DNA from 3 places in the Xanthomonas sp. WHRI 1810A genome. Region 3 is predicted to be linked to each of the others. Evidence: riboswitches for the same ligand, from Rfam matches in the RefSeq annotation. Region 3 holds a riboswitch; each other region holds the start of a gene.
What was found. Region 3 has a riboswitch for cobalamin ahead of ABQX22_RS22255 (CbtB domain-containing protein). Riboswitches for the same ligand answer to the same signal wherever they lie in the genome.

Region 1 (3,269 bases), on a different contig from region 3:
CCGACGCGTTGGCCAGCGTGTACGACAGTTTCATGCTGGGGATGTCGGTGTTGGCCCGGGACGGCGTGGCTTTCGAGCAGATCGACCAGGCAGTGACGCAGCTCATGGGTTTATGGGATGCGTTGCGTGTCACCGGCCCACTGTCGGTGGAAAGTCAGCAAACCTGACTGCCAGACGTTACTGCCGACCCTACCCTCTTTCCTCCCACCAGGTAGCTGACATGGCCATCCGTCCTTTCACGCTGTCCGTACCTTCCGAGCAACTGGACGACCTTCATCGGCGCCTGCTTGCGACGCGTCTGCCCGACACGCTGACCAGCGACAGCTGGAATGACGGCACCGCCGCGGTGTTCCTTCAGCGGCTGCTGAGTTACTGGACCGATGAATTTGACTGGCGTGCCCAGGAGCAGCGCATCAATCAGCTGCCGCAGTTCATGGCAGAGATCGACGGCCAGGCGATTCACTTCGTGCACCAGCGCGGGGTCGGGCCCAGACCGATGCCGCTGATCCTGACCCATGGCTGGCCGGGCTCGTTCCTGGAGATGGAAGACATCCTCCCGCGCCTGACGGATCCGGCGAAATATGGCGGTGACGCAGCCGATGCATTTGATGTGGTTGTGCCGTCCCTGCCGGGCTACGGCTGCTCCCCCGCCCCGACCGGCGCCGGGACCAGTACGCAGCAGATCGCTGACCTCTGGGCAGCGCTGATGGGCGAGCTGGGCTACGACCGGTTTGGCGCCCAGGGCGGGGACATCGGTGCCGGCGTGTCCATGTGGCTCGCCCGCCGCCACAGCGCCCGCATGATCGGCGCCCACCTCAATTTCATCCCCGGCAGTTTCAGGCCGCCCCTGGGGGACGACCAACAACCGTTAAGCGAGCAGGAACAGGACTTCCTCAATCGCGGCAGTCAATTTTCGGCCAGCGAAGGTGCCTACGCCGCGCTGCACGCCACCAAACCCCAGACCCTGGCGTTCGCCCTTTCCGACTCCCCGGCAGGCCTTGCGGCGTGGATCGTCGAGAAATTCCAGGCGTGGGTGGATCACTCCGGCAACCTGGAACAGGTGGTGCCGTTCGACACGCTGCTCAGCGACATTTCGCTGTACTGGTTCAGTGGCAACATTCAGGCGAGCCTGCGGCTGTACAAGGAAAACCGCCTGAACCCGCTGGTGTTCCCGGCCAATGAGCGCGTACAGACCCCCTTGGGCGTGGCGGTCTTTCCCAAGGAGCTGCCGATGCCCCCACGCAGTTGGGTGGAGCGCGTGTTCAATGTGCAGCGTTGGGAACACCTGCCGCGCGGCGGTCATTTCGCGGCGCTGGAGCAGCCCGATTTGCTGGCCGAGGAGATTCGACGCTTTTTCAGGCCGCTGCGGGATCAGGCGCCGCAGGCTCGATGAATCCCCAGACACGGCTGCAAGAATGGTGAAACACACTGCGATCGACTACCATGCCGGCGCCGGTTTCCACATGGGATTAATAGGGAATCCGTGATGCCTTGCGCGGCATCAAACGGAACTGCCCCCGCAACTGTAGGTGCTGAGCCTGCTCCTGAACTGCCACTGGAATCGCTTCCGGGAAGGCCGGAGCCAGGCGACGACGCACCAGTCAGGAGACCTGCCGGCCAAGCAAATCACTAACCGGCGGGGTGTCCGGGAAGGACATCCTTGCGCCGTGTGTCACCTCAGTGACCGGCACTTCTCTGCCGTTGACGGCAGCGTTCGATGATGTGTTTCCGGTCCGTACCCCTGCCCTGTACGGTCGACCGGAGATTGCGTCATGTTGTTGCCCCGCCTTGTCACCCTGGCCTGCACACTGGGCCTGTCCACCCTCGCCCACGCCGCGCCGACTCACTATCCCCTGACGGTCGAGAACTGCGGCAGCACGCTGACTTTCCAGCAGGCGCCGACCCGCGCCGTGACCATCGGCCAGGCCGGCACAGAAATGCTCTACGCCATGGGCTTGAGCGACAAGGTGGTGGGCACCTCGCTGTGGTTCAACGACGTGCTGGCCACGTACAAGACCGAGAACGACAAGATCCCGCGGCTGGCCGACAACGAACCGAGTTTCGAGTCGGTGATCGGGCAGCGTCCGGGGCTGGTGGCGGTGGAACTGGAGTGGATGGTGGGCCCGCAAGGCGTGGTCGGCACCCGGGAGCAGTTTCACGAACTGAAGATCCCGACCTACCTGATGCCTTCCGACTGCGAAGCCAAGGACAATCGGGTCGGTGCCGACGGCACGCGGCTGGAGGCGTTCCGCGTCGACAGCATTTACAAAAGCATCAGCCAGCTGGCCGAGATTTTCGATGTGCAGGACCGAGGCCAGCAACTGAACGCGGCACTCAAAGCCAGCATGGCCAAGTCCATCGCCACGGCGAAAACCAACGATTTGAAGCAGACCAGCGCGCTGTTCTGGTTCTCCAGTGCCAGCCTGGACATCGACCCCTATGTCGCCGGGCACAAGGGCATTCCGGACTTCATGCTCAACACCCTTGGCGTGCGTAACGTGGTGCAGTCCGACGAGGAATGGCCGACCGTGGGCTGGGAAACCATCGCCAAGGCCAACCCGACCTTCCTGATCATTGCGCGCATGGACCGCCGCCGCTTCCCGGCCGATGACTACCAGAAGAAGCTGGCATTCCTGCGCAGCGACCCCGTGACCCGCAACATGGACGCGGTCAAACAAAACCGCATCATCATCCTCGACGCCATGGCCATGCAGGCCAGCCTGAGAATGTTCGACGGCCTCGAAACCCTGGCAGCGGCCCTTAACGACTACGACCTGCCGAAATGACCGGGACCCTGACTCGTACGCTGCTGGCGTTGCTGATCCTGCTGCTGGCCGTGATCGCCGGTGTCGCCATCGGTGAAACCCGCATCGACCCTCAGGTCGTGCTCCAGGTGCTGGCCAACAAGCTATGGGCGGCGGGTTATGTGCTCGACCCCATCGACGAAGGCATCGTCTGGAATTACCGCCTGACCCGCGCCCTGGTGGCGGCGGCCTGCGGTGCAGGGCTGGCCACCTGCGGCGTGATCCTGCAATCGCTGCTGCGCAACCCGCTGGCCGATCCCTATCTGCTGGGAATTTCCGCCGGGGCGTCCACCGGCGCGGTGATGGTCGCGTTGCTGGGCCTGGGGGCGGGGCTGATTTCGCTGTCGGTGGGCGCCTTTGCCGGGGCGGTGGCGGCCTTCGCCGTGGTGGTCCTGCTGGCGCGCGCCAGTCAGTCACCCGGTGGCAACGGCCAGATCATTCTGGCGGGGATTGCCGGCTCGCAGC
Region 2 (3,269 bases), on a different contig from region 3:
TTACGGCTTGACCGCTGCCTGCGCAGTCTTCGCCGCCGTCACCCGCCAGATCTTGTTCCCCACATCATCCGCCACCAGCAGACCACCGTTGTTGTCGTTGATCACGCCGACCGGGCGGCCCTGGGCTTTTTCGTCCGAACTCAGGAAGCCTGTCAGCAGATCAACCGGTGTGCCGCTCGGCTTGCCATTCTTGAACGGTACGAACAACACTTTGTAGCCACTGTACGGTTTGCGGTTCCACGAGCCGTGCTGACCGATGAACAGCCCTTCGGTGAACGGCGCCGGCAGGGTTTTCCCGTCAGCAAACGTCAGGCCCAGGGAGGCGGTGTGCGGACCCACGGCGAAATCCGGGGCGATGGCCTTGGCCACCAGGTCTGGATTTTGTGGCGTCACGCGCACGTCCACGTGCTGGCCGTAATAGCTGAACGGCCAGCCATAGAAAGCACCGTCCTTCACGGACGTCACGTAATCGGGGACCAGATCGCTGCCAATCTCGTCACGCTCGTTGACGGCCGTCCACAACGCGCCGGTGTTCGGTTCCCACGCCATCCCGTTGGGATTGCGCAGGCCCGAGGCAAAAATCCGGTGCGAGCCGGTGGCCGGGTCCACTTCCCAAATCGCCGCGCGGCCTTCTTCCTTGTCCAGGCCGTTCTCGCCGACGTTACTGTTGGAACCGACGGTGACGTAGAGCTTGGTCCCGTCCTTGCTGGCGATGACGTTCTTGGTCCAGTGATGGTTGAGCGTGCCACCCGGCAGATCGACAACCTTGGTGGGCTGGCCGCTGATGGACGTCTGGCCGGACTCGTAGTTGAAGCTGATCAGGCGGTCGGTGTCGGCCACATAAAACTTGTTGCCCACCAGCGCCATGCCGAACGGCGAGTTGAGGTTTTGCAGAAACACCGTGCGGGTTTCAGCGACACCGTCGTGGTCCTTGTCGCGCAGCAGGGTGATGCGGTTCGGGCTGGGAACGCCGGCACCGGCACGGCCCATGACTTTTTCCATGACCCAGCCGCGAATGCCTTTGCCATCATCGGGCTTGGGCGGGGAATTGGTTTCGGCCACCAGCACGTCACCGTTGGGCAGCACGTACAGCCAGCGCGGGTGGTCCAGGCCTTCAGCGAAGGCGGCGACCTGGGTGCCCGGCGCGGCAGTGGGTTTGGCGCCGGCGGCCCAGCCCACGGCAGGGGCGATGTTCACGGTCGGGATCAGGGTCTTGTTGGGTTCAGGTAGCTTGGGGGAGGTCCCCATGCCGTCACTGACCTGCAGTTTCGAGGATTCGCCGCAGGCGGCAAGGCCCCCGGCGACCAGCAGAACCAAAGCAACTTGAGGTCTGAGCTTGAACATCGTCGATCTCCATTTCGTAGGCAGTTGGTATTTTTATGTACCTAGGTAGAGACACCTTACGCCGCTTAGTTTCAACCGATAGGCCAAGTGCGGGCTGGATGCGCGGATCAGGCGCAGCGTCGATTGACGCTCATACCTCAACCCTCTACCCTTCGCCCCTTGTTTCAGGTGCCCTTCGGACCAGTCTCGACAGGGTGAAACAGGGAAGCCGGTGAGAACGTTGAATTCGATCCCGGCGCTGCCTCCGCAACGGTAAATGAGAAAAAGCCACGCACGATGCCACTGTGCTCACTGAGCATGGGAAGGCGCATGGCCCGACGTATCGCTCATGAGTCCGGAGACCGGCCTGATCCAATTCCACAGCATCACGGAGGGCGATGCTCTGCGCCGCGGTCCGCCTTGAAGGGCGCCGTGTTGCCAGTGCCTGCTCGTGCGCTCCGTCTGCGTTTTACCTGCCCTCAAGCGGAGAGCTGAGATGAGCGAAACCCCCGAACGTGACGAACGCCACCTGGCGCGGATGCTGCGCAAAAAGGCCGTGATGGATGAGCGCATTGCCAGCGCCCCCAATGAATGCGGGCTGCTGCTGGTGCTGACCGGCAACGGCAAAGGCAAAAGCAGTTCGGCGTTCGGCATGCTCGCCCGCGCCATGGGCCACGGCATGCAGTGCGGCGTGGTGCAGTTCATCAAGGGCCGCAACAGCACCGGCGAGGAGCTGTTTTTCCGCCGCTTCCCCGAGCAAGTGCGTTATCACGTCATGGGCGAGGGCTTTACCTGGGAAACCCAGGATCGCCAGCGCGACATCGCCGCCGCCGAATCCGCGTGGGGCGTGACCCAGGACATGCTGCGTGACCCCGGTATCGGCCTGGTGATCCTCGACGAACTCAACATCGCCCTCAAGCACGGCTACCTGGATCTGGAGCAAGTGCTTGCCGACCTGCAGGCGCGTCCGCCGATGCAGCACGTGGTGGTCACCGGCCGTGGCGCCAAGCAGGAACTGATCGACCTGTCGGACACGGTGTCGGACATCAGCGTGGTCAAGCACGCGTTCCAGTCCGGCATTCGCGCGCAGAAGGGTATTGAACTGTGAGTGAGTGTTCATGAGTCAGGCCAGGCACTGCCCGGCGGTACTGATTGCCGCGCCTGCCTCCGGGCAGGGCAAGACCACGGTGACCGCCGCGCTCGCCCGTTTGCACCGCAATCAGGGGCGTAAGGTCCGTGTGTTCAAATGCGGTCCGGATTTTCTTGACCCGATGATCCTCGAACGCGCCAGCGGCAACCCGGTTTACCAGCTGGACATGTGGATGGTGGGCGAGGACGAAAGCCGACGCCTGTTGTGGGAAGCCGCCGCGGACGCTGACCTGATTCTGATCGAGGGCGTGATGGGGCTGTTCGACGGCACGCCGTCCAGCGCGGACCTTGCCCGACGTTTCGGCGTGCCGGTGCTGGGCGTTATCGACGGCACGGCCATGGCCCAGACCTTCGGCGCGCTGGCGTTGGGCCTGGCGCGCTATCAGCCGGATCTGCCGTTTGCCGGCGTGCTGGCCAACCGGGTCGGCACCGTACGTCACGCGCAACTATTGGAGGGCAGCCTTACCGAAGGCCTGCGCTGGTACGGCGCGTTGTCCCGGGAAACCGGTATCGAACTGCCGAGCCGCCATCTGGGTCTGGTGCAAGCCAGCGAATTGAACGATCTCGATGTGCGCCTCGACTCGGCGGCTAATGCCCTGGCCAGCACCTGCGAAGTCGCGTTGCCGCCCGCCGTTACCTTCGAAGCCCCTGAGTTCGTGGCCGCAGAACGCTTGCTCGAAGGCGTGCGCATCGCCATCGCCCACGACGAGGCCTTTGCGTTCATGTACGGCGCCAGCCTCGACCTGCTGCGGGCCATGGGCGCCGAGTTGTTGTTTTTCTCGCCCATTCGCGATCAA
Region 3 (3,269 bases):
AACGAATCTGCTCGCCAATCGCGCCGTACAGGCTAGGATCGCCGGAGTGGACGCGCGCCACATCCTGGCCCTGTTCATGAGCGGATTTCATCAGCGCGATGATCTGCTCGAGGTGCAATTCGGCGCTGTTGGTGACCTGAACCGCCTGATGGCCTTCCAGCACGGCTTCCGGGACCAAGGAGCCTGCGTAGATGATGACCGGGCAACTGCGGATCAGGCGTTGGCCCTTGACCGTGATCAGTTCCGGGTCGCCGGGGCCTGCGCCGATGAAAAAAACGGTCATGGTGAATTCCTTGAACTGTAGGAGCGCGCTTGCCCGCGAATGGGAACGTTCTGCAACCGATGTATCGCCTGACACTACGCAATCGCGGGCAAGCGCGCTCCTACAGGAGTCCGGCAAGGGCGAACGTAGCGTCGCGGGTTTTGCAGCGGGTGATCAATAAACGATGCGGGGCGTTGAGCAGCTGCGAAGCTAACGCCAGCGCCGCGCTTTCTGCGACGCCATAACAACCGGTGGCCTCGAACGCAGCCATCGAACGATGGCTCAACTGCGGCTCGAACCTGGCCAGTTCATCGGCGCTGAATACCACCAGCGGCAGCCCCAGCGCTTCGGCCAGCTCAACCAGCCCCGGCTCCGACGATTTCAGGTTGATGGAGGCGAGGGCGGTGATGGCTTCAATACGAAGGCCGTGGTCCGTGAGGCTGCTTTCAATCAAAGCCTGCAGCGACCCGGCCGAACAACCCCGCCGGCATCCAATGCCCGCCACCAGCGTCGGCGGCAGGCGGGTAGCGGTCATGCGGCCTGTGGCAGTTCGGTGGCGCGCAACTCAGGGTTGTTACGACGGAACAGCCAGGCGCTGATCAGGCCCATGGCCACCCAGAACACGAAATTGGTCAGCAGCGAGGCCGTTTTGAACTGCGCCGCCAGGGCTTCCGGGGCCAGGCTTGAATGAACGACGGGCTGCGGCGCGCCGATGACATGGGGCACCACCAGAATCGCAACGGCCAGTGCCTTGAGCGCCCAATGCCGACCGAACACGATCAGCGACAGGCCAACGGCCGTCGACGCCGCCGCGCCAATCCACCAGAACTGACGCTGAGTCAGGTCCGCAGCCGCAGTGCCGGGCAGTTCGGGCGGCAGGCCGAGGGTCGGCGCCAGGACGAACACCGCAAAACCTGCCAAACCCCAGAGTGCGCCCTGAGACGTACGAGCCGGCGCGCGCAGGGTGTACAGCGCCGCAAGCATCAAGGAGAAGCCGACTGCCACCACCAGATTGCCGCCCGCGGTGGAGGTAACCCGCTGCCAACCGTCTTCCGGTTCCCAGGCTTCGGCATCATGCACATGGCCGGGCATGGCGCCGTCGGCATGTTCGTGGGCTTGAGCGGCTTGAGCAGCCGGGGCTTTTTCGTAGGTCTCCGCCAGATGAATCAGCGGCCCGACCCACAAACTCTGCAGCACGGTTAGCAACAGGGCCGCGATCAGCCCGGTGAACCCGGCCGTTTGCGCGATACGCTTGAACATGGCGTCAGGCCTCAATGGCACGGAAAGGCAGAGCTGTGACGGGTGTCGTGCGCCGCGTTGTGCACCGCGTCGATGTGCGAGAAGCCGGCGAAGTAGACCAGGAACGCACCCAGGATCATTGCGCTGACGGCAGCGGTCAGGCGTTGGCTTTGGGTGGCGGTAGCGGTAGCGGGGGTGCTGGAAGCTGCATGGGTGGTGGTGCTGATCGACATGGCGCGTCCCTCTGAAAATATCAGCGAGCAGGAAAGCGCAGGGAAACCCGCTGACAGGCGTCAGCAGAGACTCAACAGCGCCCGCCCACCGCGGGTTTGTTAGGTGTCAGTTGCGGGCCGGTCTCCGGGCTTGCGAGGGGCAGAACGCGCGCGGCGTGCACCTCCAAGAGTCGCCTTCCCATGCCCCATGCCAACAGCCATGACAGACACAGTGGATTGACTCTTCTCTCGCTTACCGTTGCGGGGGCAGCGCCGGACTTGCACAAGCCTTGCGGCCGATACGCACCGGTTTCCCGTTTCACCCTGTGAGGGGCACCCGTAACAAGGCGTGTAGGAAAGCATGGTAAGGGTGCTTCGTCAATCGACGGCCTCCTCGCGGAGGGGGCTGCTGTCGCAGGGCTTGTCCGACCGAGGTCTCGCCGGCATTCCAGTTCCCGTGTAGCGGTGAGCTTGCTCGCGATAGCTGTTTCAGGCGCGGGCGATGTGTCGAATGTGCGGCCGCCATCGTGAGCTAGCTCACTTCTACATGGTCTGACGCCGTATCGAACATCGATACCTCACGGGTGAATTACGACCCCATGACACCGATTACGACGTGTGTACGGACATCGCCTTGCGTGCTGCGTCATATCGCCTATACCTAGCACCATATCGTTAATCGATACGGGTGAATCTTGAAAATAACCGACGTCTTTCACTGCCTCTGGCAGGAAAATGCCTGCGGTCCGTCACTGGCGGCGCGCTTGCCGACACGTACCCGTTGCGTAGTAATCGGCGCGGGCTACACCGGTCTGTCTACCGCGCTGGCGTTGAGCGAGGAGGGCGGCGCCCAGGGTGAGGTGGTGGTCATCGACGCAATGGCCATCGGTGCAGGCGCTTCCGGGCGCAATGGCGGGCAGGTGATTCCCGGCCTCAAGCTCAACCCGGACGAACTGATCGCGCGGTTCGGCCCGGCGCGGGGGGCGGCGATGGTGGAACTGGTGGGGGACGCGTCCGATTACGTGTTCCGCCTGATCGACCGGCTCGGCATCGCCTGTGGCGCACAGCAGAACGGCTGGCTTCAGGCCGCCCACAACGAGCACGCCCTCAGCCTGCTGCAGGCCCGTGCCGCGCAATGGCAGGCGCGTGGCGCCGGCGTTGAGATGCTCGATCGCCCGCAAGTCGCCGAGCGGCTGGGTACCGCTATCTATCAGGGCGCGCTGCTGGACCGCCGGGCCGGACAGCTTCAGCCGTTCGAGTACGTGCACGGACTGGCCGCCGCCGCCCGGCAACGTGGCGTGGCCATTTTCGAGCACTGCGCAGCACTCAGCCTGCGTCGCTCAGCGTCGGGCTGGACCGTGCTGACCGCCGGCGGCGAGATTCAGGCCGAGCAGGTCATCATCGCCACCAACGCCTATTCCTCCCCGTTATTGCCCGCGCTGCCCCACACCTACGTCACCTTGTGGAGTTTGCAGGCGGCCACCGCGCCGCTGCCCGCCGAGTTGCAGGCGCAGGTGCTGCCCGACGGGCTGCCGGTGTCCGACACTTTTCGGGTG

Region 1: linked by a shared signal. The riboswitch ahead of ABQX22_RS05860 (ABC transporter substrate-binding protein) and the one ahead of ABQX22_RS22255 (CbtB domain-containing protein) in region 3 are both predicted to bind cobalamin.
Region 2: linked by a shared signal. The riboswitch ahead of cobO (cob(I)yrinic acid a,c-diamide adenosyltransferase) and the one ahead of ABQX22_RS22255 (CbtB domain-containing protein) in region 3 are both predicted to bind cobalamin.

The regions. Positions count from the first base shown of each region.
Region 1 covers NZ_JBEGED010000002.1:583,837-587,105, forward strand. Annotated here, with positions in the region: gene ABQX22_RS05850 (TetR/AcrR family transcriptional regulator) at 1-167, shown strand, start outside; gene ABQX22_RS05855 (epoxide hydrolase family protein) at 221-1,393, shown strand; cobalamin riboswitch at 1,437-1,632, shown strand; gene ABQX22_RS05860 (ABC transporter substrate-binding protein) at 1,773-2,786, shown strand; gene ABQX22_RS05865 (FecCD family ABC transporter permease) at 2,783-3,269, shown strand, end outside.
Region 2 covers NZ_JBEGED010000004.1:203,881-207,149, reverse strand. Annotated here, with positions in the region: gene ABQX22_RS08745 (PQQ-dependent sugar dehydrogenase) at 1-1,344, opposite strand; cobalamin riboswitch at 1,494-1,708, shown strand; gene cobO (cob(I)yrinic acid a,c-diamide adenosyltransferase) at 1,820-2,431, shown strand; gene ABQX22_RS08735 (cobyrinate a,c-diamide synthase) at 2,442-3,269, shown strand, end outside.
Region 3 covers NZ_JBEGED010000018.1:20,025-23,293, reverse strand. Annotated here, with positions in the region: gene cobM (precorrin-4 C(11)-methyltransferase) at 1-283, opposite strand, end outside; gene ABQX22_RS22265 (cobalamin biosynthesis protein) at 384-797, opposite strand; gene ABQX22_RS22260 (CbtA family protein) at 794-1,522, opposite strand; gene ABQX22_RS22255 (CbtB domain-containing protein) at 1,534-1,734, opposite strand; cobalamin riboswitch at 1,833-2,069, opposite strand; gene ABQX22_RS22250 (NAD(P)/FAD-dependent oxidoreductase) at 2,409-3,269, shown strand, end outside.